DNA from 2 places in the Bacillus sp. GB_SG_008 genome. Region 1 is predicted to be linked to the other one. Evidence: riboswitches for the same ligand, from Rfam matches in the RefSeq annotation. Region 1 holds a riboswitch; the other holds the start of a gene.
The links. A riboswitch is a leader RNA that binds a small molecule or an ion and turns the genes downstream of it on or off. The one in region 1 is predicted to bind FMN.

Region 1 (16,320 bases):
TATCATATCCATATCCGAGTAATCGTAATTTTTTTGATAGTGTATATGGACTCATTTCCAGTCGTTTCGCAACAATTGCTATCGATTCATGATTATTTAAACGATCAATAATTTCACCAATTTCCACCTCCTCCCTCCTCTCTATTAAACATAGGATAACGTGAAACTTTCATCACCGGGAACTTACTGCTTGTTAATGCGGGATAAAGTTATTATGTTATGATACAATAATTTCTTATTAGTATATTTAGTATATGATGAAAAAAACATCACTGTTCAATATATCGCAATCAAAAGGAGGTCGTCCTCATGTTCATCCGCAGCAGCACCCCCTCTTTTTACGATAAAAATAAAAAACACATCTCAAATAGTATTGCTACAATTGAAAATGTTCTTATAAATAATCGGAAACAATCGTTACTCATTCGTGGGCAAGATCTCAATCAACCTCTTCTATTATGCTTACACGGTGGACCAGGAATGGCTCAAATTGGCTTTGCACGCCATTTTCAAACAGAACTTGAGAAACATTTTATTGTTGTCAACTGGGATCAGCGCGGAGCAGGAAAATCCTTTTCATGGCGAGATTTCAAAGAATCGCTAACAATTGAGCAATACGTTTTAGATACACATAAAATAATCGATTATCTTCTAAAAAGGTTTCAAAAAAGGAAATTATTTCTTCTTGGACACTCTTGGGGCAGCATCATTGGATTATTTGCTGCACAGCAATCTCCTCAATACATCGAAGCATATATCGGAGTGGGCCAAATTGTGCATATGAAGCAAAATGAGAAACTGCTTTTTGAACATTTAATTCGATCCGCAAAGCAGCGCGGACATACCCGTGCACTTGCTTCTTTAAAAAAGCTTGGAAAGCCTCCATTTCTAGATAAAAGGAGACTACTTATCCAAAGGAAATGGCTCGGTATCTTTGGTGGAGCTATTCAAAATGGGACATTCTTTTCTTTCATTCGAAAAGGGTTTCTATCCCCTGAATACACATGGATAGATTGGATTAAATTTTTTAGCGGAAATATGAATTCTGGGGAATTATGGAAAGAGATGTTAACGATTGATTTCTTTTCACAAGTGCCGAGCGTTTCATTTCCTGTCTATTTTTGTTCTGGACGCTATGACTATCAAACGCCTTATGCACTTGTACAACAATATTGCGATGTTCTTAACGCACCTATAAAAAAAATGATTTGGTTTCCGAACTCAGCTCATTCTCCAAATTTTGAAGAACATACACGTTTTGCAACAATGTTACTTGATATTAAACAAGAACACTTCTTACTACACCCTTGATTAAGTGAAAATTTCATCAATCAGACTCCTACGGCCCTACGAGTAACAAAATAGAAAAAAAGGCGCGTGTTCTCACGCACCTTTTACTTTGTTGATTCTCTCTCAATTAGAACGAAATCCAAATCAGCTACCTCTTGGTTATATTCCACCTTTTTTATTTTTGCAATTAACTTATGAATAGCAAGTGCTCCTATACTTGTTATCGGCTGAGCAATTGTCGTTAAAGCTGGCGTAGACCACTCCCCTTGTACAATTCCATTTAAACCAATAACTTGTAAATGTTTTGGAATGGAGATATAAAGCTTTTGTGCAGCACGAATAAAGCCAATCCCTACAATATCGCTACAAGTAATGATACCATCTATGTATGGATATTTTTGTAATACCTCCACAGCTATTTGTTCTGAATCTATCTCTTCCCTATACGTTTCTATAACTCGGTAAGATATCTTCTTCTCCCAAACCGCGTCTAAAAAACCAGTGAAATATTCTTCCATCGCTTCATTATTTGTATCTTCATGAATATAGGCAAGAAACTGACATCCTTTCTCTTCTAGAACAGAAACAGCTTGTATCGCCGCATTATAATAATGTAAAGAAAACCCCTCAACCGAATCTACAATTACAAACGGAACTGATACTATTTCTTTTTGCAAGCTTTCATATACATCACGTGTCATAATAACACCTGCAATATTATTTTGTTCCAATACATCCATGTAACCACGCTTATGTTTCATATTGCATATAATAATTTGATATCCTTCTTTGTAAGCTTCTTCTTCAATAACTGTAAGTAATGGTAAGGATGCCGGGTCTTGTAAGTCAGGTACAAGCAGGGCAATCATCGTAGAAGATTTTTTAAATAGCGCCTTGGCCACCGCATTTGGTCTATATTGCAACTCTTCAATTGCTTTCTTCACTTGTTTTACCGTATCTTCATGTACATACCCTTTTTCATTTAATACTCGTGAAACTGTTGCGACTGAAACTCCTGCCAACTTTGCAACATCGCGTATCGTTGCCACATCTTCACCCCTTAACATGGAAATAGTTTACAACCTCACCGTAAAACAAAATAAAGCCTACGTCAAGGTTATTGTTATATATTTCTGAAAATTGTTACATAAAAAAAAGAAGTGCTTACATTGCACTTCTTTCCTCTTTCAATTGCTTGTCTTTTATCGCAAATGTTTTCTTTAACATCGGCGGTGTAATCATCGTTGTCAAAATAACAACAATAACAATCGCTGTAAAGTAATCTTGCGCTAATAATCCTGAAGCCAAACCTTGTCCTGCAATAATCAAGGCTACTTCGCCACGTGAAACCATTCCAGATCCAATGATTGTAGAAGACTGTAAATCAAAACCTGTCATACGTGCTCCAAGACCGCAACCAATCAATTTCGTTAACACAGCAATTACTGTTAAAATGGCAATAAACCAAACTTTATCTCCAAGTCCTGCAAACGTAATATTCATCCCAATACTTACAAAGAAAATAGGAACAAACATTGCATAGGCAATTGGTTCAACTTTCTTCTCAACTTCATGTTTATAATCTGTTTGGGAGATAGCAATCCCTGCCGCAAACGCTCCGATAATTCCCGCTATTCCTAGTAATTCTCCAAAATAAGCGAAGGAGAAACAAATAATAAGGGCTGCGCTAATAATAGATTCTGACACACGAAGCGGAGAAAGCCAGCGCATAATCATTGGAACACCTTTCCATCCGATTAGGATAATTGCTGCAAAGAAGACAACCTTTTTCAAAATAATCATTGTTAGATTCACATCACCTGCACCTAAGAAACTCATGGCAAAAGCAAGCAAAATAACAACAAGGATATCATCAAACACAGCTGCGCCAAGCATTGTTGTACTTTCGCGCGTTTTCATTTTCCCTAAATCCCGAAGCGTTTGCACAGAGATACTAACGCTAGTTGCACAAAGAAGTAAGCCTAAAAAAACTGCATTTGCTTGCTCCATTCCCATAATCAGACCGGCAACATAGCCACCTAGAAACGGCATAATAATTCCACCCACTGCTACTGCTAAAGAAGAATTGCGATTTTCATTTAGTTCCTTTAAATCCGTTTCTAAACCAGCCATAAACATGAGGAGAATAACCCCGACTTCACTTAATTGCTTCAGTAAATCTGTATTATCAATTAATCCCAATACTGCTGGACCAATCACAATACCAACAATAAGTTTTCCAAGTACAGACGGTTGCCCTAGCCTGACACTTAAGTCACCCGCAAGCTTTGTACTTAGCAAAATTACTGCTAATTGAAAGAAAAATATCATCTCATCTCTCCTTTTCTCATCCTAATCATTAGAATCATTATAATTATATATGATGTATACTAGTCTGTGAAATTATCAAATTAGCACATTCATGTAATTATCACATTCATTTTCTCCTAATAAATTCCTATAATAAAAAAACTTCCTATTTATAAAATAAGAGCATATATTTTAGCTTATCTAACTTTTAATTTGACATATTTTTTTTTCAAACTCAATTTCATGTAAGATTGGAATTCCCTCATAGCCAATAATCGGAATTTCTCGTTTCAACTTACGAGCTTCTTGTACAGCATCTATGTATAGATTTGTCATAGTAAATCCTCGTTTCTGGTAAAATCGCATCGCATTTACATTATCATTTGTCGTGATAAGCCAAATTTTTTCACAAAATTGTTTCTTTGCCGCATCTATTACACACTCTACAAGCTGTGTACCAATCCCTCTTTTTTCTTTGAAACTATCAAGTGATACAATTTCACAATTTTTATCAATGATATAATATGTGATAATTCCTATTATTTCGTTATTTTCCACTACAAGAAACCCTGGTAATCGATCTAATTGATGGATATGTCCTCTTGAAACCATTACAGTACTGCCCCAATTTTCTTGCATAAATTGACCAATTTCTTCTCGCATCTCTGCTGTTATATTTTGAATTCTCATCATACTCACTTCTCTCACCTTTACAGATTGTTATGATACAATATAATTGTATCATATGTATTGTAGCTTGGAGGATGGAGTATGAAAGCGTTTTGGACAGCATTACTAACGATATTGGGTACTCTTATTGGGATTGGCATTTTCTTCACAAATGCAGTCATGTATTTAAAGAAAAAAACAGAAGAAGAAATTTTAGAACGTGAAACAAAACAGCATTTTCGCTTGGAGGATTTTGAAGCTCTACAGAAAGAAGAAGTATACCTCTCTTCGCAATTTGGTTATAACATTCATGGCTACTATATTCCTGTTAACAATTCAAATAAGTTCATGATTTTTTGCCACGGCGTCACCGTCAATAAAATGAATTCTATAAAGTATGCAAATTTATTTTTAAACAGAGGATTCAACGTGTTTATTTATGATCATCGCCGCCACGGTCAAACAGGAGGCAAAACAACAAGTTACGGCTATTACGAAAAACACGATCTAAAGACGGTAGTGGATTGGCTCAAACAACGATTCGGTTCAAATATTACACTTGGTATTCATGGTGAATCCATGGGAGCAGCAACGTTATTACAATATGCAGGCATGGTTGAGGACGGAGCTGATTTTTACATTGCTGACTGTCCATTCTCTGATTTTTACGAACAGCTTCATTATCGTTTAAAGGCTGAGTTTCATTTACCAAAATGGCCTCTTTTACCACTCGCTAATGCCTTTTTAAAAGTGCGTGATGGTTATACAATTCAGGAAGTTTCTCCTATTGATTGTGTGAAAAACATTAAAAATCCTGTATTGTTCATCCACAGTAAAGACGATGAATACATTTTATGCCAAATGACACAAGCATTGCATGAAGCAAAAGAAGGCGCAAAAGAACTCTTTATTGCAGAAAAAGGCGCTCACGCTTGTTCTTATGCAGAAAATAAAGAAGCATATGAAACAGCAATTGATCAATTTTTAACAACATACGTAAACGAAACAAAAAACAGGCTTGCATAAGCCTGTTTTTTACTTCGCTACTTTTGGGCAGTGAGAGCTTTCCATCAGTGAAGAATAAAAACCTCCCACTGATGGAAATTTCAATTTATTTTAACGAAAGAACAATCGGTTCATCTTTAGCAAAATCAGGAGCAAACAACAATTCAGATTCCACCTCTTCTTTAGGCATTTCAAATATAATGCTCGTTTGCAATGAATCGTATGATTTTAGCCTTCTATCATGCAATATACTTGGATTCCTTTTCGTTTGAACGGCCCCGTATATTTTTCCAGTCGTTGAAATAACATTAAACTGCGCAGGTTTAACAACAATACTTTTGTTTCTATTGTTTTCTAAAGAAAAGTTTATAACAAGAAGCGTGTGGTTTTGTTTCGCAGTCCACACATCATAATGCGCTACACGGCTTATATTTTTAATATCAAATTCGATTTGATCGGCGGATAAAACCCCTTTGACACTTGATTTATTAACCTGTTCCTCTCTATTACACCCGGCAATACAAAAACACATGATGATACTTATTATACTCAATCGTTTCCGCAACAACTTCCACCTTCTTTTGCTGTTTCTATCGATTGTATGATGTACACATTGTACGTTTTTATACATATGGAATACAGTGAAACTTCCATCAGTAGGGGCTTCATCCCCCACTGATGGTTAGTTGAACCAATCGGGCTTTTACGGGCAGTTATCCCCCACCTATCTTCTTCGCTCTTCTCTGAATCTTGAGGTGAAGGTATTACTGCCCGTTAATGCGGGATAAAACCTGTGAAATTATACAAAAAGGCTAATTCATCCCTTAATGAATTAGCCTTTTTCCTATCTCAACCAACAACAGAAGTCTTATTATATCAAGTACCTACTAATAGCAAGATTATGTTACGCCAATACGTCTGTAACTTGATCCATATTTTCAGAAATCCATTTTACCGCTTCATCAAGCGATGGGAATTCTGTTGTTTGAAATGTTACTTCATCTTGTAATAACCATACATCCTTCACTTCTTGCTGCACACCAGCAATCGACCAATGAAGTAAGCTGTATGGATGATTATTGTTTAAAAATGATACCCACGTTCGCTCTTTTGCAATGTTTTGTAATGTACGTAATTGTTTGTTCATGTTTATGTTCACCTTAATATTTTTTCAGTATATCACTTATTATATCATTTCTATTTTCTCACAAAAAGCATTGTTTCTAAACATTGTCAAGTAATTCTAGTAAGTATATGATAGACATAAGCGTTTGGTAAGGAGGTGTAACAATGGAAAAAGTACAAATTAAAGTAAATAATAATGGTTCGTTCCGTATTACAGGGGATGTGGAACTAATCGATGGTGAAGGGAATGTATTTCCAGCTAAACCGGCATTTTCTCTATGCCGTTGTGGATTATCCCAGAATATGCCGTATTGCGATGGTTCACATAAAGGAAAATTTGAATCTGTTGTACGTGCACCGAAAGAATAAAAAACACGCGCACAAGAAAATGTGCGCGTATTTTTACATGTTCCCAATATAAAATCCAACAAAAGCACTGCCAATACCTATTGCATAACTCATAACAAAATATAGTAATGCCTTTTTCCCTTCTCGTGTATGTATAAGTTGTACCATTTCTAGCTGATATGTTGAAAACGTCGTAAATGCTCCCATAAATCCTGTACCACATAACAATATCCACATTTTAGCTACTTCAGCACCCTTTAACATACCAAGTAAAAATGAGCCGATTATATTTATAAAAAATGTTCCATATGGAAAAGCATTTCCGTACTTTTCTTTCGCTACAGTACTAATAAAAAAACGTGTAATTGCACCGAAAAAGCCCCCGATACTGACAAGTAGAATACTCATATGTTTCCTTCTTCCCTCAACCTGCGTTCATACAGCATATTCCCAGCATAAAATCCACTAAAAGCTAAAAGTAATCCCCCTATCATACTTGCGCCCACATATAAAAATGCCATTGTGAATGCTTCATGCTGTAGTAGCTTCAGTGTTTCCACACTAAACGTTGAAAATGTTGTAAACGCACCAATTATTCCTGTACCAACAGCACTTATCATAAGCGGTGAAACTTGTTTCATCCGAAAAATAGACATCGTTAAAAATGCTAATAAAAAGCTACCACTCATATTGGCTAACCATGTTGCTAATGGAAAACCAGCAGAAGATGTTGGTTCAAGCAATTGGCCTACTCCATAGCGAGCCAAAGCTCCAATAATACCGCCTATTCCTACAGCAATATATTTTTTCATACTCTCACCTCGTTTTAAACACGATATAAAATCTTTTCTACACTAGTATAGCAAATTAATCCCGCCGCTAATGCAGCTTTAGCTCCTCTTTTATTTTCATGCAATTCTTCACATTCAAATATTTTTTATAGCCTTTTTTCTTTTTTGTGCTATAATGTGAGCAAACAGCATCCTTCGGGGTCGGGTGAAATTCCCAACCGGCGGTGATGAAGTTCACACTTCTAAGTCCGTGACCCGTTTTCAAGTTGAAAACGGTGGATCTAGTGAGAATCTAGAACCGACAGTATAGTCTGGATGGGAGAAGGATATGTTTTCTAGTACGTATAATAGGATACAACGTTTATTTCAGCATGTGCATTTGTATTGTTTATTTTTAAACATACACTTGTTTTCTTTCGTATACCATTTGGTTCTCTGCTGAAATAACGGGATAACACTAGCATGTGAAAAAATCGATATTTGCTAGGCTTCTTTTCTACGCAAACATATCAATTATTGCTAGGTTTCTTAAGCATACTCTCGTATCCTTCTTATATTTCTAGAAACATCGTCTCTCTCACCCCGAGGATTATGTCCTTGGGGTTTTTTGATTTTTTAAGAGAGGTGAGTTTATGACAGATCAAGAATATATGGCACTTGCTTTGCAATTAGCAAAAAATACAGCTGGTCAAACAAGTCCTAATCCAATGGTCGGTGCTGTTGTTGTAAAAGATGGAAATATCATTGGAGTAGGAGCTCATTTACGAGCAGGAACTGAACACGCTGAAGTTCACGCTCTACACATGGCGGGTGAAAATGCCCATGGTGCAACAGTATATGTAACGTTAGAACCATGCAGTCATCATGGAAGAACCCCCCCTTGCTGTGATTTACTTATAAAAAAGAACGTAAGCCGAGTAGTCATTGCAGTGCTCGATAGTAATCCGCTTGTTTCAGGTCAAGGTGTCAAGCGTTTACAAGAGGCTGGAATTGACGTAACAATTGGTGTACTCGAAAAGGAAGCAACAGAATTAAATCGTTACTTTTTTCACTACATGAAAACAAAGCGTCCATTTGTAACCTTAAAAACAGCAATGAGTCTAGATGGAAAAATCGCTACTCGTACAGGAGAAAGTAAATGGATTACAGGTGAAGCATCGCGGGCTGATGTACATCGTTATCGTCATACACACGATGCCATTCTCGTTGGTGTAAATACAATCATTGCTGATAATCCGTATTTAACAACGCGCCTTGTAAATGGCGGAAAAAATCCGATTCGCATCGTACTTGATACACATTTACGAACTCCACTTTCATCCCATGTGATTACAGATGGAGAGGTGCCCACATGGATTGTTGTTGGAAATAGCGTTTCAAAAGAAAAAATTGCAAAATTTCAATCTGATATGGTATCCGTATTGCAAATGAAGACAAGTAACATTGAAGTAAACGAAATGCTTGATCTTCTTGGAGAAAAAAATATTCTTTCTCTCTTTGTCGAAGGCGGACAAACTATTCATGCGAGTTTCTTAGAAGCGAAATGCTTTCAGGAACTGATTACGTATATTAGTCCAAAACTAATTGGCGGTAAAGATGCTCCAACATGGTTTGGCGGAAATGGTTTCACAAAACTGCAAGATGCACTTACCTTGCACATTCAATCGATGGAACAAATCGGCGATGACATAAAAGTCGTTGCCACACCAAGAAAAGAGGTGCCTTATGTTCACAGGAATTGTTGAGGAACTTGGAACAATTGCTAACATGCAACAAACCGGCGAAGCAATGCAACTTACAATTTCCGCACAAACTATTTTGTCGGATGTAAACTTAGGCGATAGCATTGCTGTAAACGGGATATGTTTAACTGTCACTTCTTTTACAGCACACTCTTTCACCGTTGATGTTATGCCGGAGACGATGCGAGCAACTTCACTGCAAACTCTTAGCCGCGGTTCAGAGGTAAATTTAGAGCGCGCTATGAGTGCAAACGGTCGCTTTGGTGGACATTTCGTTACAGGACATATTGACGGTATTGGAACAATTGTTAATAAAAAACGAAGCTATAATGCCGTATATTACAAAATACAATTACCAAATGAACTACTTCGTTATTGTTTACAAAAAGGATCCGTTGCCATCGATGGTACGAGTCTTACGATTTTTGGTGTTGATGACTCTTCCATTACAATCTCTCTCATTCCACATACGTTAAGTCAGTCAGTAATCGGAAAGAAAACTGTCGGCGATATCGTGAATATTGAATGCGATATGATTGGAAAATATATTGAACGTTTTATTACGCAGGCAGCACCTAAAAAAAGCTCACTTACAGAAAGCTTTTTACAAGACAATGGATTCCTATAAGGGAGGAAATGAAATGTTTCATCGTATTGAAGAAGCGTTAGAAGATTTAAAGCAAGGAAAAGTTGTCATCGTATGTGATGATGAACATAGAGAAAACGAAGGGGATTTTATTGCCTTAGGTGAGTACATTACACCGGAAACAATCAATTTCATGATTACACACGGGCGCGGTCTTGTATGTGTTCCGATTACAGAAGAATATGCCGATCATTTGGAACTAAAGCCAATGGTTTCAAATAATACAGATTCTCACGGCACTGCCTTTACAGTTAGCATCGATCACATTTCAACAACAACTGGTATTAGTGCTCATGAACGTGCGACAACTGTACGTGAGCTACTAAACCCAAAGGCGAAAGCAAGTGATTTCAAACGCCCTGGACATATTTTTCCTTTAATTGCAAAAGCAGGTGGTGTTCTCCGCCGCGCTGGGCATACAGAGGCTGCTGTAGATTTAGCAAAATTATGCGGTGCAGAACCAGCAGGCGTCATTTGTGAAATTATAAATGAAGACGGTACCATGGCACGAGTACCTGATTTATTAGAAATCGCAAAGCAATTTAATCTCAAAATGATTACAATTGAGGACTTAATTGCATATCGCCGTCATCATGAAACGTTAGTACAGCGCGAAGTGGAAATTACTTTACCAACGGAATTTGGTACATTCCAAGCAATTGGCTACTCCAATTCTCTTGACGATAAAGAACATATTGCTCTTATAAAAGGTGATATTTCCACAGGTGAACCAACTCTTGTACGCGTCCATTCTGAATGTTTAACTGGCGATGTATTTGGGTCTTGCCGCTGCGACTGCGGTCCACAGCTTCATGCCGCTCTCGCTCAAATTGAACGAGAAGGAAAAGGGGTTCTTCTATACATGCGTCAAGAAGGACGCGGCATTGGACTGCTTAATAAATTACGAGCATATAAGCTGCAAGAAGAAGGTTACGATACTGTAGAAGCAAATGAAAAGCTTGGCTTTGCAGCTGATCTTCGCGATTATGGTATTGGTGCACAAATTTTAAAAGATTTAGGATTACAACAACTTCGTCTCTTAACAAATAACCCACGTAAAATTGCAGGCTTACAAGGTTATGATCTAGAAGTTGTCGAACGCGTATCGTTGCAAATGCCGGCAAAAGAAGAAAATAAGGCATATTTACAAACCAAATCAACAAAATTAGGTCATTTATTAAATTTATAATAGATTAAGGGAGAGATACATTATGGTATTCGAAGGTCATTTAGTTGGTACAGGATTAAAAGTAGGGATTGTCGTTGGTCGTTTTAACGAATTTATTACAAGCAAGCTATTAGGCGGTGCATTAGACGGTTTAAAGCGTCACGGAGTAGAAGAAAATAACATTGATGTCGCTTGGGTTCCTGGTGCATTTGAAATTCCATTAATCGCGAAGAAAATGGCAAACAGCGGAAAATACGATGCAGTTATTACACTTGGAACAGTAATCCGCGGTGCAACAACGCATTATGATTATGTTTGTAATGAAGTTGCAAAAGGTGTGGCTTCTCTTTCATTACAAACAGAAATCCCTGTTATCTTCGGCGTATTAACAACAGAAACAATTGAACAGGCAATTGAACGTGCTGGGACAAAAGCTGGAAATAAAGGCTGGGAATCTGCTGTTGCAGCCATTGAAATGGCAAACCTATCTCGCCAATGGGCATAAAGTGAAACTTCCTTTTGTGAGGTGCTTTTCCTCACAAGAGGTTAGTTGAACTAATCGAGCTCTTATGGCTGGCTAGATTTTCTTCCTGCTCTTACTTCTTACCAGCCGTTTGAGCGGGATAAAGTGAAACTTCCTCCTGTGAGGTGCTTTTCCTCACAAGAGGTTAGTTGAACCAATCGGGCTCTTATGGCTGGTTAGGTTTCGAGCAAACAACCAAAAGAGGCTTCGGCCTCTTTTTGCTTTCTCATTTTTTCTCTTCTCTGTTCCTCTTGCGCAATATGAAGCTCTCTGCCCACTTCTTTTAAATCTTTTCCTTCTGTTTCAATTCCAAAATACTCAGCTTGATGCCGAAAATGCTGCTCAATTCTCGCTTGCATATCTTTCTGTTCAGGATTTTCAATTGCTTTCACTGGGTCTGCACTAATTGCTTTTAACAAAATAAGAAAGCTCATAATTGCTAATATATATTTATGCATACAAATCTCTCCAAACCGTTGTTGATATCTCTCTTACTATGTACAATTGCGGAGCGGGAAATTCGGCTGCATATCATGTTCATCGCCTTACAAGTTGAATGGCCACAGGGGTTATATACGTTTTATTACATTTTATTTACAAAAAAGAAAGCTCCTATATCAAGAGCTTTCTTCCCTAATCTTTATTGATTTCTCGCAACTAAAATCCATGTAACTTTATCCCGCTATTCGCGGGCAGTAAGACCCCCACTGATGAAAGCTTCACTTTATTACAACGCACATTCCTCAATTTCAAATCCTAAATCTTCAATCATTCCCCAGTCTGCTGTTGGCTCTTGGCCATCTGTCGTTAAATAATCACCAACAAAGATTGAGTTTGCAGCAAATAAACCAAGTGGTTGAACAGAGCGTAAATTAATTTCACGTCCGCCAGAAATCCGAATTTCTTTTGACGGATTCACAAAGCGCATCATTGCTAATACTTTTAAGCACTCTACTGGTGTTAATTCTTTTTGCCCTTCTAACGGTGTTCCATTTACAGCAACAAGGAAATTACATGGGATAGAATCCGCATCTATGCGTTTTAATTCAAATGCAATTTCTACACGTTGCTCCTTCGTTTCTCCCATTCCGAAAATAGCACCCGAACATGGTGATATACCCGCATGCTTCGCTTTTTCAACTGTATCAACACGATCGTCGTACGTATGAGTTGAGCAAATACTTTCATAATTATCTACATGCGTATTTAAATTATGATTGTAACGATGCACACCAGCTTCTGCAAGACGCTGCGCTTGATCTTCATTTAAAAATCCTAAACAACAGCAAATCTTCAAATCAGTCGTATCACGGATTTCTTTTACCGCTCCAATGACATGCTCTACTTCTTTATTAGTTGGACGGCGGCCGGAAGCAACAATACAATATGTACCTGCCTTGCGTCGAATCGCTTCATGTGCACCTTCTACAATCTTCTCTTGCGTTAACCAAGCATACTTATCAATGGGAGCCTCTGATACGATTGATTGGGAACAATACCCACAGTCCTCCGGGCATAGACCAGATTTCGTATTAATAATCATATTTAGTTTTACTTTTTTTCCAAAATAATGATGACGAATCACGTATGCAGCATTCATAATCTCTAAAATTTCTGTATCATCTGCTTGTAGAATATTGAATGCTTCTTCTTTCGTTACAGCTCTTCCTTGCACGACCTCAGATGCGATTTGTTTCCAATTTGTTTTCGTTTGTACATGTTTCATTTATTCTCTTCCCCTCTTTTTTCATATAAGAAAATAAAGCATGATATGTTGCTGCAATTCTTCCATCTTCCATAAAATCTTGTTCATATATGCGAAGCATATTGCGAAAGATAGAAGGACTTTGGCAATAGGATCCTTCATTACTGTTCGTAGCCCCAACTTTACGAATGGATTGTAAAAATTCACGAACTGTAGTAAAAGTTTCTATGTAACATGTTTCAGCAACATGTATATCCCCTGTTATTCTTTTACATAATTCTTGCAACTGTAGTCCTGTTAAAAAAGTTTGACCAACAGTTGTTGCATCAGCTATTGCACACGTTGTTTTTGCACGCTGAAATGATGTATGAAGCTCATGAAATGTTTTATTTCCAAACGTCGAAAATAGTAGCACACCATCTTCATGTAAATGATTATATAAATTCGCTAACGTAGCCGATAAATCGTTTAGCCATTGAAACGTTGCATTGGATATCATCACATCATATTGTTCATAAAGTTTAATATGTTCAATGTCTTCACATCGAAATGTAACAGACTCCATATTGCACTGCGTTTTTGCTTTTGCAATCATACTTTCTGCAAAATCCACAGCTGTAATCGTCGCATTTGGAAAAGATGTCGCTAGTTTCTCTGTTACATAACCTGTGCCGCATCCAAGCTCTAAAATACGGATTTGCGCCGCTGCATCGTAATGTTCTTTCATATAAACAAGCAGCTGGCTTGCCATCTTTTTTTGTACATTTGCATATTGATCATAAGATACAGCAGCTTGATTAAATCGTTTTTGTAACAACGGCTTGTTGATCATTTTGTTGTATCTCCTTTACAAACTGTAGAATTTCTTTAGCACATCGTTCTGCATGTGTAAAACAAAGTGCATGTCCAGCTTCCTCTATAATCGTTAGCGATGCATTTGTTTTTTCGCGTATATACTGCGCCGCAGAAGGAGGACAAATGGCATCAGCTTTTCCATGAAGAAGTAATAACGGAACATCTATTTGCTGCAGCTGTTCTCTGGCATCTGTTTTTATTAAGTAATCAAGTCCACATTGCAAAGAGTCAATCGAATCACCTTGAAACTCCTCGGCCATTTTTAGAAATGCCTGCTCCTCTCCCATTTCCTGCTCCGTCTTTGAAAACATGCTTACATAAAATTTTTTCAACGTAGCATCTTTTTGTTTGAGAAGACTTCGTTTCAGTCTTTCGACAAAAGACCCTTTCCATCCATGTACATAATCAGAGTCCATTGTAAATTTCGCTGTTCCTCCTAATAAAACGATCCCTTTCGTTTGCAATGAATTATAAACTTGAAGGGTTGCCAATGCACCAAGTGACCAGCCAATTAAAATCACTTCTTTATCTTTAGCTACCTCTATGATTCGTCGTTCAAAATCCTGTTGCTCTTCAACATTCCGCCAATGAACAACGTGTACTGGAAAATCATGTACATATGGAAGAAACGACTCCCAAATTTGTTCCTCCATGCCCCATCCAGGAATAAGCACAAGGCTAAATTGCTTCATGAAATCACCCCTTCCTCCTTTCCAATTTGTACAATCTGCTGGGCTGCCCACTGTAAATCATCATTCGCATGCTGTGCTGTTACAGCAAACCGAATGCGTGAACTATGCTGTGGAACGGTAGGGGGACGAATGGCAATTGCCGCTATTCCTGCCTCTTGCAATTTCATACTAAAACGAAGCACTGCTTCATTAGAACCCACAATAACAGGAACAATATGCGTGGTGCTTTCTCCAATCTGAAAACCAGCTTCTTGCAGAGTGGTGCGGAAATATTGGCCATTTTCTATTAACCTTTGACAATACACTTCATTTTTGCTTACAATTTCAATTGCTTCCCCAATTGCTCCAAGCATTCCTGGAGGTAAAGCAGTTGTAAAAATTAAACTGCGCATAGTATTAATCATATAATCAATACAAACAGCTCGTCCGGTAATGTAAGCACCATAACAACCTAGCGCTTTACTAAACGTACCCATATGAATATCTACACACTTTGCCAATTCTGGATGCTTATGAGCAAGGCCTGCTCCATTCTTGCCGTAAACTCCGCCAGCATGCGCCTCATCAACCATAAGAAGCGCTCCGTACTTTTCTTTCAGCATTACTAGATCCTCTAGATGAGCCCTATCTCCATCCATGCTAAAAATAGTATCTGTGACGATCAGCTTTCGTTTTTCTGCTGGAGCAGATTTCAGCAATCTCTCTAAATGTTCCATATCATTATGACGATAGCGCTTATGCTCTGCACCGCTTAATACGATGCCATCTACGATACTTGCATGATTGAGCTTATCGCTAAACACAATGTCATGCCGGCCTACAAGTGAAGAAATCGCTCCAACATTTGCTGTGTAGCCGCTATTCACAATTAGTGCTTTTTCAGTTTCTTTCCATGCGCATATACGTTGTTCAATTTCTTCATATAACGGATAGTTACCTACAACCAAACGGGATGCTGTTGCTCCTGTCCCATACCTTTTTGTTGCTTCCATTGCAGCTTCTTTTAACCGTCCATCTCCAGCTAATCCTAAGTAATTATTTGAGGCTAGATTTAGCAGCCTCTTTCCATTTCGAACGAGCCACGTTTTTTCTGCATGTTCCGTCACGAATAATGTTCGGTGCTGTGATGTTTCTGTAAGACTCGTTAATTTAGACTGAAAATGTGCTTCCCACGCTGGATTCATGACGCAAAAACTCCTCTAATTTTGAGATAGCAATGCTCTCTTCTGCTGCTTGTAATAGTTCATTTCGTGTAAATCCTTCACGAAGCGCTGGTAATAATCCAATAACCGGTACGTCACTTAACTCTTCAATCATTTTTTTATTTTCTAGCACTCTCTCTTTTTCATATTGTTGGCACCCAGAAAAAATGACACCTGCGACTGATAGTCCTTGTGCTTTTGCATAAGAAATAGTTAAAACAGTATGATTCACTGTACCAAGTGTTGGAC
Region 2 (16,320 bases), on a different contig from region 1:
ACAGAAGGTGCTGCTGAAGAAAAGCGGTGGGCATGGCCGGTAGAGGGGAGAATTAGCGATTATTTTGGAACGAGAAATGGAAAACATTTTGGGATTGATATTGCTGCACCGATCGGCACTTCAATAGCAGCTATGCAAGATGGTGTTGTAACAAGATCTTATTTTTCTGATAGTTACGGGCATGTTGTGTTTATTAAACATGAAGATTATGAAGCTGTATATGCTCATATGAATAAACGACTTGTGAGAGAGGGAGATGCAGTTTTAAAAGGGCAAAAAATTGGTCAAGTAGGAAATACAGGACAATCGAATGGTGCTCACTTACATTTAGAAATTCATAAAGGGGCTTGGACGATAGCGAAAACAAATGCAGTAAATCCGCTGCAAATGATTCAAGAAAAGCCTAATACGGTAGCATCTGCTTCTGTATATGTCGTGCAAAAAGGTGATACATTGGTCAGTATTGCTAGGAAGTTCGGTACAACTGTTGAAGAATTAAAAGTGAAAAATTATTTGCAAAAAGATACTATTTATCCGTCACAAAAATTACATATTAATTGAAAAAGAGCTAGGAAGACTAGCTCTTTTACTTGTTACCAAAAAATAAAGATACATGCAAATCCAGCAATTATTAAATAGCTATAATAATAAAACACTTTAGCTCGTGTTTTTTCTTCTGTTCTAAATAAGACAAGAGTAGGTTCAATAAGACCGATAACGAAACAAAGAAGACCGAGCAGCATACAGCCGAGAGACAGCGAATACAAAGCAATTTGAATTTGAGATGGGAGAATCAATTTTAATAAAAATGCAATAAGTACAGTATAGCAAATACTCCCAATATACACGTTCAATGTTGTATTAGATCGATAACCAGGCAGTTTTTTTAAAAATGATCTGGAAACAATTTCTGTTTCTAAGGATGTATAAGTTTGAATGATTTTTTCTGCCTTTTTTCCTTGATGAAAAAGAGAAAGAATCCAATTTCGTTCTCCTTGAAAGACAAAATGAGTTTTTGTTAAATAATGATCAATTTTGACTTTTCTCCAGCTTTTCCATGGATGTCGTTCGCGAAGTTTTAGTTTACTGTCTGAATTTTTATCATATTGATATACACTAATGCCATCTTCATCAAAAGCAACATAATATGTATCTCTTGAAAAGTTACCTGAGTCAAGAGGACAATAGAACAGCAATTCCTTTTTTAAATAAAAGTATTCTTTGCGAAGATTTTTTTTCATAATTTCTCGAATAGGCTGTTTCTTTTCTTTACTCATGACATTTCCTCCATTGTAAGAAAATGCTGTTTTTCTTAACAATATCATATCTTATCACTTTCACGTATAAATGGCTAGAGAATTGTGGACAAAAAAGAACAAACACGAAAATTTGTTCCTTTTTGTCGTATTATTTACTTATTGTTAGAATAGCATGCAATTATGAGGATGTGACTGGATAAAGAAAATTTCCCTCAGTGGAAGTTTTCTTTATCCCCGGCCTATCTTCTTCGCTTTTCTCTGCATCTTGAGGTGGGGGACTGCTAAGTATAGGAAGGTGTTGTACAATGTGAGTGAAAAAGAAGCATTTTCATTCACATTGTTTTAAAATTGTTGTATAATGATGAGGAAAATAGAATATCGGTCTATCTTCGGGGCAGGGTGAAAATCCCGACCGGCGGTGATGAACGTGTATTTTTGTTCTAAGCCCGCGAGCCGTTAAGGCAGGATTTGGTGCGATTCCAAAGCCGACAGTACAGTCTGGATGGGAGAAGATGGAGGTTCGAGCGTTCAAAAAAGATACATGTTTGAACGTCTGTTTGATGTGCCTAAAATTTCTCCCTTTGCGTTTCGGACGCGAAGGGTTTTTTCATGCAGGAATATATTTAGGCATAGCAGAGCCTTTCCACTTTCCATGAGATGATCGATGGAAAAGGAGAGAGAAACATGAAACAACAGAAGAGTGTAGTACAAATGATGAGCGTTGCGATGCTAAGCAGCATTGCGTATTTATTAATGATGCTGGATTTTCCACTTCCAGGGCTGCCACCGTTTTTGCAAATTGATTTTAGTGATGTCCCAGCATTAATTGCAGCCATTACTTTTGGACCAATTTCAGGTGTAATTGTAGAAGGGATAAAAAATGTCCTGTATTATGGTATTCAAGGCGATTTAACGGGCGTACCTGTAGGAGAAGTGGCGAATTTTGTTGCTGGATGTCTCTTTATTCTTCCGGCATCTCTTTTATTCCGTAAACATCGCACAGTAAAAAGTTTAACAACAGGATTAATGTTCGGAACAATTATGATGACAGTAATTATGAGTGTATTAAATTATTTCATCATTTTTCCAGCTTACACTTGGTTCTTAGGTCAACCTGCTATGTCTAACGATGCAATGCGTCAAATAATTGTAGCGGGAATTTTACCTTTTAATATAATTAAAGGAATTATAGTAACAATTATTTTTGTTCCTTTATTTTCTCGATTAAAAGTATGGGTATTTGCGAAAATGAAAAATGCATAATATAGAAGGTTTTGCATCAGTGGAAGTTTTTTCTGCTGATGTTTTTTATCCCGCATTAACAGGCAGTAAGCCCTCCGCTTCAAGATTGTGAGGAACTCGAAGGAGATAGGTAGGGGATGAAAAAAACCACTGATGGAAGTTTCACTTTATCTCGCGTAAGGAGTAGTAAGAGTCTGTTTGATGGGGCTGACCACTAAATTTAGGATGAGTGACTAGTGAAAGTTGTGCTTCATAGAAGAAAATAAAGTGTAAAAAAAATACCCCTCATTATTTGAGGGGTATTTTTTGAAGTCAACAATAAGACTATTCGAATTTTAATGCGTCACCGTCGAATGCTTCCTCTGCCACTTTAATAGAGTCAGTTGGGCAACCTTCGAATGCATCCATCATATCATCGATTAATACATCTGGAATTTCAACGATACCTTGGTTATCGTCAAGTGTTACGAATGCAATGCCTTCATCATCGTAATCATAAATGTCCGGTGCAGCTGCTCCGCAAGCTCCGCATGCAATGCAAGTATCTTTGTCAACAATTGTATATTTTGCCATTTTTGTATACCCCCTAAATAATATGTATATGTATATAAGAACACTGATGAAAAATTATAACCTTATTGTAAAACGGTTTTTGAAACTTTTCAATATAAAATTATAATGATAATTCTTATCAATTGAGTGTGTCAACTAATTTCTATAGTTGTACATAAAATTTTAAAAATATCTAAATAAGATGCATTTTGTTACAATGAAAGTAGAAGTAGACTGAAAGGGTGGAAGAAGCGTTGCAGCTACAATATACCGTACTATACTGTTTGAAACAATTAAAAGGTGAACGAACGGTTTCTTCTATTTATCACCTTTTAAAAGGGAAACGTTCTTCACAAACATTGCAAGATGGGAATATGTTTCATCTTTCCTTTTTGTTTAGTGTATATAAATCTTTAAGACGTCATGATTATGATAAACAGATTGAAGCATTATTAAACAAGCAACTTATTACATGTGTGCATGAAAATACTTACATTTTATCTGAAATGGGAGAGAAACAAGTAAACGAATGGGGAAAATTCTTTTCTTTCCCGAAATATTTACACGGTTTGCAATACGGCGAACTTGGAGAGAGCTTTTGGAAAAGGTTATCCTTAATTGTGCAAACTGTATCTAATTTGCAACAAAAATATGTGAAATTCCTTCCAATTCAGCAAGATACAGAAATCACGATGTGGGTAAAACAATTTATTATGAACTCTCCTGTTTCAAGAGGACAATTAGCGGAACAGTTATATAAAGAAATAAATTCAATATTAATGTATGTTACCTCTCTAGAAGCAACCATTTTCGTATATCGTCTAACAGGATACCATCGTATTGGTTATACAACAGATCAACTTGGAAATATGATGAAGCAAGATGCGTTTCGAGTATATCTTTTATTTTGGGGAACGACTCATTTCATCATTCAACATGTACAAAATCATCAGCAGAATTTTCCGTTATTGGCACAAATTATTGCGTATCCGAATGAAAAAGCAGATTTATTTAGTATATCAACACAAAAAACATATCAACTATGGAAGCAAGGACGAACTATGGAGGAAATTGCTAGGATAAGAAAATTAAAAGTGGCGACAATTGAGGATCATATTGTGGAAATTGCATTGCGTGAAAAAGAATTTCAGGTGGAGCAATTTGTAGAAAAAGAAAAAATGAAACAAATACAGAAAATGATTGAGAAGTTACAAACGCGGAAGCTGCGAGTCTTGAAACAAGCTGCTGGAGAGCATGTTTCCTATTTTGAAATTCGTCTTGTATTAGCGCGAGTAGGGGGATTACATGAAACTTGAAGATATTTTATATCAGTGGTTTGGGTACCGGACATTTCGGCCAGGACAAAAGGAAGTTATTGCAGACTTATTAAATGGAAATTCTGTTGTAGCGATGCTGCCAACTGGAGGGGGGAAATCGCTCTGTTATCAGCTTCCAGGATTTATACAAGATGGAACGGTACTCATTGTTTCACCGCTATTGTCATTAATGGAAGATCAAGTTACACAGTTAAAATACATTGTGAAAAATCAAGTTATTGCTTTTAACAGCTTTCGAACAATGGCAGAGAAAAAAGAAGCTATGCGGCGATTGCATTCCTATAAATTTGTATTCGTGTCTCCTGAAATGCTGCAATCAGATGTGTTGCTAAAAGAATTAAGGAAAATTCATATCTCTTTATTTGTTGTGGACGAAGCACATTGTATTTCTCAATGGGGATATGATTTTCGAACAGATTATAAAAAGCTAGATCAAGTTATTGCATCGATGGGCTATCCTAAGGTTCTTGCTTTAACAGCTACTGCTACGAAAGAAGTATTACAAGATATTATTGAAAGTTTGAATTTGAAAGATGTGAGGCAGCATTTATATTCGATTGATCGCCCTAATATTGCTATGAAAGTAGAATTTGTACAAACCATTCAAGAGAAAAAAGAAGTGCTGTTATCTCATGTGAAATATTTACAAAGTCCTGGCATTATTTATTGTTCGAGTAGAGCTTGGACTGAACGTCTTGCAGCGTATTTAAGAAATGAAGGGATTGAAGATGTTGCGCATTATCATGGTGGAATGGAACATGAAGAACGGATGTTAATTCAGCAACAATTTATGAATGATCAACTCCAGCTCGTTGTGTGTACAAGTGCATTTGGTATGGGAGTAAATAAGCAAAACACACGCTATATTATTCATTTTCATTATCCGACAAATATAGAGTCTTATTTGCAAGAGATTGGACGGGCAGGTAGAGATGGAAAGCCAAGCATTGCCATTTTGTTATGTAGTCCCCTTGATCATGAGTTGCCAATCTCCATTATTGAAGAAGAATTACCAAATGAACAACAAATACGCTTTTTATTTTCTTTATTACGAGAAACAATGTTTCAAGCCCAAGTATTACCGTTAGAAGGTGTAGAAGAAATTTGCTACAATACAGCAGGATTGAGTGAACAACATTGGCGATTTATTCGGTATCATTTTGAAAAGATGAAAATCATACAACGTAGAGAATTGATGATTGAATCCTTGTCAGATGAAGCGGAGCGGAAGTTAATTGCAGAAGTGAAAACTCGGCTTTATAATAAATACGGTCAACTAGAAACGATGAAAGAATGGATGCGACGAACGGATTGTAAAAGAGAAGCGATTCTTTCCCAGTTTGGATATGTAAAGGAAACGCAGCCGGAAAATTGCTGTGACTATTGCGGGATTCATATAGAAGATTATAAAAAAAGACAAGCAAGGCAACCTGTTTTCGACTATAATTGGGAAACAGAGTTACAATTGCTCTTCGGATTCAGAATGGAGGAATGATGGATATACGCAAGACAAGTATTGAAGACATGAGTCTAAAAGAAATCCGACTTAATTTATATATTACGCAAGCGATCATTATATGTATTGGAATCTTGTTAGCGTATATATTATTTCCGAGTATGGACGCATTTCTAGCTTTGTGGAAATGGGATTTTTCATCTATTTTTCTAATAGGTGGCGGAGTAGCTTGTGTGATTGTTTTATTTGATTATATTGCGATGCATTTTTTTCCTGAATCGTGGTTTGATGATGGCGGGATTAATGATCGTATGTTTCAAGGAATGTCTGTTTTCCGCGTGTTCGCTGTTACCCTTTTAATTGGAATAGCAGAAGAGTTTTTATTTCGTGGCGTGATACAAACGTATTTTGGCTTAATTTTTGCGAGTGTTGTATTTGCAGTTTTACATATTCGTTATATTACTAAGCCGTTTTTATTTTGTTTTGTATTGATGATTAGTAGTGTATTTGGTTTTGTATTTCAATGGACTGGTAATTTACTGATCACGATTTTTGCGCATTTTTTAGTCGATTTCATAATGGGATTGCAATTAAGAAAGCAAACGGAAGATGGTGGTGACCGATATGGCGAAGCAGACAACAGAGTTTGAAGAGAACATGAAAGAGTCAACGGAAAAAGAAGGAGAGGGTTTACCGCCTCGTAGTGAAGTCCATAAAGACAAGAAAAAATCAAAATTTAAAATAAAGCACTTTTTTGTTCGGATTTTAACATTATTATTTATTCTTCTTCCAATAAGTATTTTATGGTATACAGAGCGTTACATGGAGGAGAAGCAAGCGGCGGAATCGAGTGCCAATTCTGAAAAAAGTGCATTTGAAGTTATTTTTTTTGATTCAAAAAAGAAAACCGATAATGAATCAAAGTCATCACCATCAGAGACATTTCAGTTTCATACAGTACAAGAGGGAGAAACGCTCGAAGATATTGCAAAGAAATATTTTCCGAATGAAGATGGGATAGCGATTATAAAGAAATATAATGAAGTAGCAGAAGACTTAGAACCAGGGCAAGTGTTAAAAATTCCGAAGAAGTCAGAACCAGAACCGAAAAAATAAAGTGAACCTTCCGTCAGCGGGAGACCTTACTGCCCGCGAATGACGAGATGAAGAAAAACCTTCTACAGAAGTAGAGGGTTTTTCTTCACTTGCTGGGGTGATGTGTTATTATGTGGTTAGATTTTGTTAAGAGGAAAGATGAGGAAAGTGTATGACATGGGGATTACTAGGTTGTTTCATATTATGCGTTGTGATTGTTTGCTTTGTTATGATGTATAGAGAAGCGATGCGTGATACATTGTTAGAACACACCGTATCGTTTGCGGAGTTTCCAATTAGTTTTGGAGAAGTACGAATTTTTTTTATTTCGGATATTCACAGAAGAACGATTTCTCAAACTTTAATACAGCAAGTGAAAGGGAAAGTAGATCTCGTTATTATAGGTGGAGATTTAGCTGAACAAGGGGTACCGCTAACACGAGTAGTTGATAATATTAAACGGTTAAATGAAATGGGACAAGTGTATTTTGTTTGGGGGAATAATGACTATGAAATTGATTTTCACGAATTAGACGCGTTGCTTCTTCAAAATGGAGTGAAAATTTTAGACAATACAGGGATCTTATTTGAATCAGAGTTTGGAGAAAAGATATGGTTACTAGGTGTTGACGATGTAAGTTTGAAACGTGATCGTTTAGATTTAGCACTAGCAGATTGTGAAGAAGAGGGATTTCGTATCCTTGTGAGTCATAATCCTGATATCGTATATAAATTAAATGGAACGGAAAATATCTCCTGTGTATTAAGTGGTCACACGCATGGTGGACAAATTCGGTTATTTCATTTTACACGTTTTTTGAAAGGTGGAATTTATGAATATCCACATACGACTTTGTTTGTAAGTAATGGTTATGGAACAACACTTGTACCATTGCGTTTTCGTGCTCCTGCACAAACACATTTGATTACATTACAAAGAAAAGATTGACGTTGTTTTTTTAAGGTGGGAAGAGATATGCCAAGTTCAATAGGTAAATATAATATTAAAGTGGTGTCAAATATGCTCGGTATACATCCAGGAACATTGCGAGCTTGGGAAAGACGGTATCAAATCATTGCACCGAAGCGTAATAATGCTGGACACCGATTATATACAGAAGAACATGTTCAAATATTAAAGTGGCTTATTAACAAAGTGAATCAAGGGTTTACCATTGGACAAGCGGTTAGTTTATTAGAAAATAATCAATTACAAAATCACAATTTATCAGAAATAGAATATAATAAAGTAGAACTTTTAGTAGACGATATCCTTTATTCTTTGTTAAAATTTGATGAAATGCAAGCTCTCGAGTTACTGGATGAAGCTTTTAGTATTTTTTCTATAGATAAAGTAATTGCAGATGTGTTAATAAAATTGCTTGTAAGGTTAAAAGATATGCGCTTGAATGAAAAAATAACAAGTGCAGAAGAACGGTATGCGACTTCGTTTTTACGCTCGCGTATCGGAATGATGCATCATAGTATGCCCATTAATACAGGACTACCAAAGGTGCTTTCTATATGCGCTCCAGGGGAATTATGTGAACTTGGATTATTTATTTTTACAACATATGTGCGTCGAAAAGGTTATCCAGTAATCTATATTGGGACAGGCATAGAAGAAGCTGATATTGATGATGTAATCAAACAAGTAAATCCTAAAATCTTGTTTATTTCTTGTACAATAAAAGAAAATGTAATGACAAGTGTTCAGCTTGCAAAGAGATTACATGAACAATATGCAAACCTTTGTGTTGGGCTTAGCGGTTTTGCCTTTGAGTTTACTTCTGATGAAGAAAACGAAGAGACTCGTAACTGGTTTGTTGGGGATACGAAAGAAGAATGGGATGAATGGTTAAAAATGTCAGAATAGTTGTTCGGAAAGAACCATCTATTTTCTGTTTCATATAATAAAAATTAGATGCAACGGTTGCGTAAGGAGGTTACGGGATGAGGTTGGAACGTTTAAATTACAATAAAATTAAAATCTTTCTGACGTTCGACGATTTGTCAGAACGTGGACTTACAAAAGAAGATTTATGGAAAAATGCGCCGAAAGTACAACAACTGTTTCGAGATATGATGCAAGAAGCGAATAAAGAGCTCGGCTTTGAAGCGGATGGTCCAATTGCGGTAGAGGTGTTTTCGTTGCAAGCACAAGGTATGGTTGTTATTGTTACGAAAGAAAATCAAGAGTCAGATACGGAAGAAGAATTTCAAGATGAATATATTGAAATGCAAGTTACTCTTGATGAGAGCGAACATATACTATACGAATTTGCTTCATTGGAGGATGTAATTGCATTAGCGGGTCGTTTATATAATCTTGGAGTAACAGGTGGAAAGCTTTATGCGTGGCAAAATCGTTTTTATCTATGGTTAGAAGAAGATTCTACTATGTTATTGAAAGAAGATATGATTGCCATTTTAGCAGAGTTTGGTAACTCTTCTACAATTACAATTTATCGAATGATGGAATATGGAAAAGAACTTATGGCGAATGAAGCAATTGAGCAAATATATAAGTATTTTATCACAAAAGAAAACCTCAGCTAAGTGATACAGTTGAGGTTTTTCTTTATGTGAAATATTTAATCATTATATAAAAAATATTAGTTTTTAACGTATTTCGCTTTTCTAAAAAGAATAAAAAGACTATAATGATATTGAAAACGTTTGCAAAAAATAAAAAGGTTTGTATATATTTGTTAGCGTTTTCTCTTGCATTCCTATTTTAAGAGTGTATACTAGGCAATGAAGGTTTACTAAACAAGTGAAATTACAGGGGGTTTACTTACTATGGTAGCCGAAAAGGGAGCTCAAACACAAACACAAACACAACAAAGAGAACAACACTTCGAACTGTTGAATTCGACACAAATTGTTATTAAAGAAGCCCTAGAGAAATTGGGTTATCCAAACGAGGTATATGAGTTACTTAAAGAACCGATTCGTATGATGACAGTAAAGATTCCAGTTCGTATGGATGATGGAACTGTTAAAATATTTACAGGATATCGTGCTCAGCATAATGATGCTGTTGGTCCAACAAAAGGCGGTATCCGCTTCCATCCAAATGTAACGGAAAACGAAGTAAAGGCACTTTCGATTTGGATGAGTTTAAAATGTGGTATTGTTGATCTGCCGTATGGTGGAGGTAAAGGTGGTATCATTTGTGACCCACGTGAAATGTCTTTCCGTGAGCTAGAAAGATTAAGCCGTGGCTATGTAAGAGCAATTAGCCAAATCGTAGGTCCAACGAAAGATATTCCAGCTCCAGATGTATTTACAAATTCACAAATTATGGCATGGATGATGGATGAATATAGCCGTATTGACGAATTTAACTCACCTGGATTTATTACAGGTAAGCCGCTTGTATTAGGTGGGTCTCATGGCCGTGAGACAGCAACTGCAAAAGGCGTAACAATCTGTATTGGTGAAGCGGCGAAAAAACGTGGTATTGACATTAAAGGTGCACGAGTTGTTGTACAAGGCTTCGGAAATGCAGGTAGTTTCTTAGCGAAGTTTATGCACGATGCGGGAGCAAAAGTAATTGCGATTTCCGATGCTTACGGTGCACTTCATGATCCAAACGGCTTAGATATTGATTACTTATTAGACCGTCGCGATAGCTTTGGTACAGTAACGAAATTGTTTAATAATACAATTTCAAATAAAGAATTATTAGAACTAGAATGTGATATTCTAGTACCAGCTGCAATTGAAAATCAAATTACAGAAGAAAATGCAGCGGATATTAAAGCGAAAATTGTTGTAGAGGCAGCGAATGGCCCTACAACGTTAGAAGCAACAAAAATTTTAACAGAACGTGGTATTTTACTTGTTCCAGACGTATTAGCGAGTGCTGGTGGCGTAACAGTTTCTTACTTTGAATGGGTACAAAATAACCAAGGTTACTATTGGACAGAAGAAGAAGTAGAAGCTCGTTTAGAAAAAGTAATGGTAAGCTCATTTAATTCTATTTACGAAACGGCGCAAGTTCGCAAAGTGAATATGCGTTTAGCAGCTTATATGGTTGGTGTTCGTAAAATGGCAGAAGCAAGCCGCTTCAGAGGTTGGGTATAAACCGCTTATTGATTATGCAAACCGCAATTTCCTGTAAAGGGAGTTGCGGTTTTTTGTTGTAATAATATTGTTGGGTCGGTTATTGCAGTTGCATGGGCATTAGTTGTATGGCTTATGAGTTATATGAATTAGTAAAAAACAAAAAAAGAACACTTGTTCTAACAGAACATTTGTGCTATACTCTCCTTAGATAGAAAAACGGAAATAAAGTGAAAATTCCATTGGTAAGGAGTTTGTTCAGTACTCACTGATGGAAAGTATTCACTAATTATAAAGGAGAGATTCTAATGAAAACGACTGCAGAACAACGTTTTATGATGCCAACACATGTAATGGAACGAGTTGAAAATTTACGCAAAAAGCATGTGAAACGCTCTTCCTTCCTACATACAGTGAATTGTTTTTTTGGGTTAGAAACGAAGCAAGATGAAATTTGGTTTTATGGTTTTTATACGGTGACAGTAAGTGTGTTATTGTTTATGATATTTGCTTCGAATATGATGGATTTTCTGCTTTCATAATAATGTTTGCGTTAGAGACACATCGTCTGAATACATATAAGATTAGGAAGGTAATTTTATAAGAGCGGAGATGATGTGAATGGCGAAGTTTCCTATACAGCGAAATTATATTAAACACGGAGGCTCTCGATCTGGAATTCGACTTTCAAAAGTTCGTTTTATTGTCAGTCATGATACTGGAAATCCCGGCAGCAATGCGGTTGGGAATCGAGATTATTTTAATGAAGTGCAACCAAAAGCTTCAGCTCATACATTTATTGATGATAAAACTATATTAGAGATTATTCCAATCAATGAGGTAGCCTACCATGTTCGGTACAACGTTCCGACAGATAATGAAATATTTGGTCACAATGCTAACAGCGCAGCGATCGGTGTTGAACTTTGCTACGGTGGGAATATAAATTTTTGGGATGCATATACACGTTTTACTTGGTATCATGCGTATTTGTGTCACAAATTTGGTTTAAATCCAAAGAAAGCTATTGTCTCGCATAAAAAGCTTGATCCTGCTCGTAAAATTGATCCGGAACATGTATTAAATAATCAAGGTATACCTTTTCGACAATTTTTAGCGGACGTCTATCGCATGTACGTATCGTATAGATGACAAATATATGAAAAATGAATACAATAAAGATAGGTGCCTACTGCTGAAAGTAGGTTTTTTCTTGTTTTGTAATTTTTTTATTTGAATAGAGAGCAGAAGACTAGGAGATGAGTTTTACATGCAAAAAGAAACAGCGATTATTATCGGAGGCGGACCATGCGGATTAGCAGCAGCGATTGCAATGCAAAATGTCGGGATTAATCCACTTGTCATTGAAAAAGGAAATATTGTTAATGCAATTTATAATTATCCAACACACCAAACATTTTTTTCTTCTAGTGAAAAACTAGAGATTGGTGGAGTTGCTTTTATTACAGAAAACCGTAAGCCTGTTCGGAATCAAGCATTAGCATATTATCGAGAAGTAGTGAAACGGAAGCATGTACGTGTAAATGCTTTTGAACGAGTGGAAAAAGTACAGCAAGAAGAGGATTTTTTTCTTGTTCAAACAGTAAAGAATGACGGGAAACAAGAGAAATATAAAGCAAAATACATTATTATTGCAACTGGGTATTATGATAACCCTAATTATATGAATGTTCCGGGAGAAGAGTTAGAAAAGGTTGCGCATTATTTCAAAGAAGGTCATCCGTATTTTGATCGTGATGTTGTGGTAATCGGAGGAAAGAACTCAAGTGTAGATGCGGCATTAGAACTTGTAAAATGCGGAGCGCGTGTGACGGTTTTATATCGAGGACAAGTATATTCTCCAAGTATTAAACCATGGATTTTGCCAGAATTTGAAGCGTTAGTTCGTCAAGGTACGATAAAAATGGAATTTGGTGCACATGTAAAAGAAATTACAGAACATACAGCCACGTATACAGTAGGAAACGAAGAGTATACAATTTCAAATGATTATGTCTTTGCCATGACAGGCTATCATCCAGATCATGGTTTTTTAACGAAAATGGGCGTAGAAATTGATTCTGAAACAGGAAGACCACTGTATAAAGAGGAAACGATGGAAACGAATGTGGAAGGGATTTTTATTGCTGGTGTAATTGCTGCTGGTAATAATGCGAATGAAATTTTTATAGAAAATGGTAGATTTCATGGAGACGCAATTGCGAAAACCATTGCAGAGCGAGAACAATAAAAATTTATTAATGAATGGTGACAAATGAAAAACACCTCCGTCTAATTCGTAGCTTTAGGAATGCGAATTAAGGAGGTGTTTTTTTGTTACAATCGTATATTAATGTTTAAACATAGCTTGAATCTCTATTTGTTCTTTTGTTACTTCTAGCCCAACAAGCAGCTTAATACGTGCTTTTTGAGCATTTAAACCATATGTGAAGATAACGCCCATGTTTTTCAATTGTTTGCCGCCGCCCTCATAAGAATATACATCTTGAACAATACCGTTGAAGCAGCGAGAAACAAGAACAACTGGAATATCTTTATCTATTAAACGTTGCAGTGCAGGAAGTGTGCGTGGCGGTAAGTTGCCTTGTCCAAGTGCTTCGATGATAATTCCATCAACCGGTAGCTGTTCAATTGCAGCTAATAATGTATCGTCCATACCTGCATATGCCTTTAATACGACAACATTTTTTGTAATTTGTGTAACGGCATATTTTTCGTGATGCACTAATGCTTGGTGAAAGACAACGCCGCGCTTCGTTACCATTCCAACTGGACCATATTGCGGACTTTGGAATGTTGCTACGTTACTTGTATGTGTTTTTGTTACATTCGTTGCACAGTGAATTTCATCGTTTAATACAACAAGGACACCTTTTCCTTTTGCTTCTTCACTACTAGCAACTTTAACAGCTGACAAAAAGTTATATAAACCATCAGCACCTAACTCATTACTTGAGCGCATTGCTCCTGTCACAACAATTGGTACATCAGCTTGTACAGTTAAGTCAAGGAAATAAGCTGTTTCTTCCAACGTGTCTGTTCCGTGTGTAATAACAATTCCTTGCACGTTATCGTTCTTAACCTTCTCATCAATCATGACTTGCAATTGCAGCATTTCATTTGGTGTCATGTGAGGAGATGGAAGATGAAAGACATCTTCAACAATTAAATCGATATCTTCTTCTAAATTTGGAATGAATTTTAAAAGTGGATTTTGCGCGCCAGGTTGAACAACCCCAGTTTCTTTATCTTCTTCCATCGCAATTGTTCCACCTGTGTGTAAAACAAGAATTTTTTTCAATGCCTTTACCCCTCTCCAATCAATGAAAATACATTAAGAACATAACATGATTTGATTGGATTCGACAATGAAAAAGTATAAAACTTATAAGAGATTATCACAATGAAAATAAAGTGAAACTTCCAACAGTGGGGGCTTCATCCTCACTGTAGGTTAGTTGAACCAATCGGACGCATGCCAACAGTTATTTACAATCTATCTGCTTTGTTTCCTCAGAATCTTGAAGCGGGAGTTTTACTGACAAAAAGTAGCGAGGTAATAAGTAAAAGGAGATGTGGAGTTTGAAGAAAATAGAGAAGATTTTAATTCGTTTACTTATTGGACAATGTCTTTGTCTATGTATTGTCCAATTACTTTTAACCCAAGAGCATATAGCGAAATATGTATCAAAAGTTGTATATTATGAAGGAGTAACAAAAGGGGTTATGACGAATATTTTAGAGGTTAATCAATAGCTTTTTCATTTGCTTCTAAGAAGGATTATGCTACAATAGTTGAGGACTTGAAACGGAATAAAGTGAAACGATTATTAGTAGGAGAATTTTTCTCCACGTCGATCGTAATTTAATTAATCAGGCTCTTACTGCCTGTTAATGCAAAGTGAAACAATCATGAGAGAAGCAGGGGGGACGTACCTGCTTTTCCTTCTGTTTTTATAAGTGAAAAATGGGGTGTTACAATGGATAAACGAATTTCGATTGCAATTGATGGCCCTGCAGCTGCAGGGAAAAGTACGGTTGCCAAAATTGTTGCTAAAAAACTTTCTTATGTTTATATTGATACGGGTGCAATGTATCGCGCAGTAACGTATGCGGCGCTGCAGCAAAGTGTTGATATTGAAAATGAAGAAAAGTTAATGGAAGTCATAAAAAATATAGATATTAAATTTCAACATAGAGAAAATGTACAACTTGTTTTTTTAAATGGACAAGATGTGTCAGAAGTGATTCGCACACCAGAAGTAACAAATCGTGTATCAATTGTGGCAAGACATCGTCTCGTTCGTGAAGAAATGGTACGTCGTCAGCAAGGGTTAGCAGAAAAAGGCGGCGTTGTTATGGATGGCCGCGATATTGGAACGCACGTATTGCCGAATGCGGAAGTGAAAATTTTCATGTTAGCTTCTGTTGAGGAACGAGCAGAGAGAAGACATTTAGAAAATACTCAAAAAGGATTTCCATCTAATTTAGAACAACTAAAAGAAGAAATTGCGCGCCGTGATAAATTAGATTCTGAACGTGAAGTGTCTCCGTTAAAGAAAGCCGAGGATGCAGTTGAATTAGATACAACATCTTTATCTATTGAAGAAGTAGTTCAAAAGATTATGGATATTGTATCGGTAACGTTCGCAGAATAAGGGAAGAGGTTGGCCTCTTTCCTTATTTTTGTTTCTTGAAACATACGATTCTTCCTGTTAATTAATGAGACAATTTCCTTGACAAATCCGTCGATTTGTTAGAAGTTAGTAAAAGAGGGTATTTTCTAAATATTTTACATACATGCAAATGGAAGCTATTGTTTCCATTTCGTATATACATAAAGATGCTTTGCCATTTCAGTAGGGAGGTATTTCCATGGTAGAAAAAATGAATGAAGAAGTTGTCGACACAAAGGCATTACAAGTAGGTGACATTGTTACAGGTAAAGTAACAAAAGTCGAAGAAAAGCAAGTATTTGTGAATGTTGGGTACAAAACTGATGGTGTCATTCCAATTAGTGAATTGGCGAATGTCCATATTGAAAAAGCGGGCGATGTTGTAGAAGTAGAACAAACTCTTGAATTAAAAGTAATTAAATTAGAAGATGATGATCTAGTGTTATCTAAACGTGCTGTAGATGCAGAAAAAGCATGGGAAGTATTACAAGGGAAATTTACATCAGGTGAAGTATTTGATGTAACAATCAAAGATATCGTTAACGGAGGTCTAGTAGTTGACCTTGGTGTGCGTGGTTTTATTCCTGCTTCACTTGTAGAAGTGCATTACG

Region 2: it holds a riboswitch for FMN, as region 1 does, so the genes downstream of both, ACTDJC_RS09095 (ECF transporter S component) here and ribD (bifunctional diaminohydroxyphosphoribosylaminopyrimidine deaminase/5-amino-6-(5-phosphoribosylamino)uracil reductase RibD) in region 1, are expected to answer to the same signal.

The regions. Positions count from the first base shown of each region.
Region 1 is NZ_JBPZSK010000001.1:628,542-644,861, reverse strand. Features, by position in the region: gene ACTDJC_RS03270 (ribbon-helix-helix domain-containing protein) at 1-127, opposite strand, end outside; gene ACTDJC_RS03265 (alpha/beta fold hydrolase) at 310-1,311, shown strand; gene ACTDJC_RS03260 (LacI family DNA-binding transcriptional regulator) at 1,395-2,339, opposite strand; gene ACTDJC_RS03255 (cation:proton antiporter) at 2,455-3,621, opposite strand; gene ACTDJC_RS03250 (GNAT family N-acetyltransferase) at 3,802-4,293, opposite strand; gene ACTDJC_RS03245 (alpha/beta hydrolase) at 4,372-5,295, shown strand; gene ACTDJC_RS03240 (DUF4352 domain-containing protein) at 5,381-5,842, opposite strand; gene ACTDJC_RS03235 (DUF2552 family protein) at 6,179-6,421, opposite strand; gene ACTDJC_RS03230 (CDGSH iron-sulfur domain-containing protein) at 6,565-6,768, shown strand; gene crcB (fluoride efflux transporter CrcB) at 6,802-7,155, opposite strand; gene crcB (fluoride efflux transporter CrcB) at 7,152-7,559, opposite strand; FMN riboswitch at 7,726-7,869, shown strand; gene ribD (bifunctional diaminohydroxyphosphoribosylaminopyrimidine deaminase/5-amino-6-(5-phosphoribosylamino)uracil reductase RibD) at 8,171-9,283, shown strand; gene ribE (riboflavin synthase) at 9,264-9,908, shown strand; gene ACTDJC_RS03205 (bifunctional 3,4-dihydroxy-2-butanone-4-phosphate synthase/GTP cyclohydrolase II) at 9,922-11,115, shown strand; gene ribH (6,7-dimethyl-8-ribityllumazine synthase) at 11,138-11,599, shown strand; gene ACTDJC_RS03195 (hypothetical protein) at 11,794-12,075, opposite strand; gene bioB (biotin synthase BioB) at 12,345-13,343, opposite strand; gene bioC (malonyl-ACP O-methyltransferase BioC) at 13,297-14,154, opposite strand; gene ACTDJC_RS03180 (alpha/beta fold hydrolase) at 14,120-14,869, opposite strand; gene bioF (8-amino-7-oxononanoate synthase) at 14,866-16,053, opposite strand; gene bioD (dethiobiotin synthase) at 16,019-16,320, opposite strand, start outside.
Region 2 is NZ_JBPZSK010000003.1:247,654-263,973, reverse strand. Features, by position in the region: gene ACTDJC_RS09105 (peptidoglycan DD-metalloendopeptidase family protein) at 1-561, shown strand, start outside; gene ACTDJC_RS09100 (hypothetical protein) at 594-1,277, opposite strand; FMN riboswitch at 1,641-1,777, shown strand; gene ACTDJC_RS09095 (ECF transporter S component) at 1,944-2,522, shown strand; gene ACTDJC_RS09090 (ferredoxin) at 2,826-3,074, opposite strand; gene ACTDJC_RS09085 (helix-turn-helix domain-containing protein) at 3,308-4,369, shown strand; gene ACTDJC_RS09080 (RecQ family ATP-dependent DNA helicase) at 4,359-5,885, shown strand; gene ACTDJC_RS09075 (CPBP family intramembrane glutamic endopeptidase) at 5,882-6,496, shown strand; gene ACTDJC_RS09070 (LysM peptidoglycan-binding domain-containing protein) at 6,471-6,962, shown strand; gene ACTDJC_RS09065 (metallophosphoesterase) at 7,114-7,890, shown strand; gene ACTDJC_RS09060 (MerR family transcriptional regulator) at 7,918-8,817, shown strand; gene ACTDJC_RS09055 (genetic competence negative regulator) at 8,895-9,500, shown strand; gene gudB (NAD-specific glutamate dehydrogenase) at 9,744-11,033, shown strand; gene ACTDJC_RS09045 (DUF3961 domain-containing protein) at 11,321-11,554, shown strand; gene ACTDJC_RS09040 (peptidoglycan recognition protein family protein) at 11,634-12,164, shown strand; gene ACTDJC_RS09035 (YpdA family putative bacillithiol disulfide reductase) at 12,283-13,263, shown strand; gene ACTDJC_RS09030 (asparaginase) at 13,363-14,334, opposite strand; gene ACTDJC_RS09025 (DUF5359 family protein) at 14,616-14,789, shown strand; gene cmk ((d)CMP kinase) at 15,014-15,691, shown strand; gene rpsA (30S ribosomal protein S1) at 15,909-16,320, shown strand, end outside.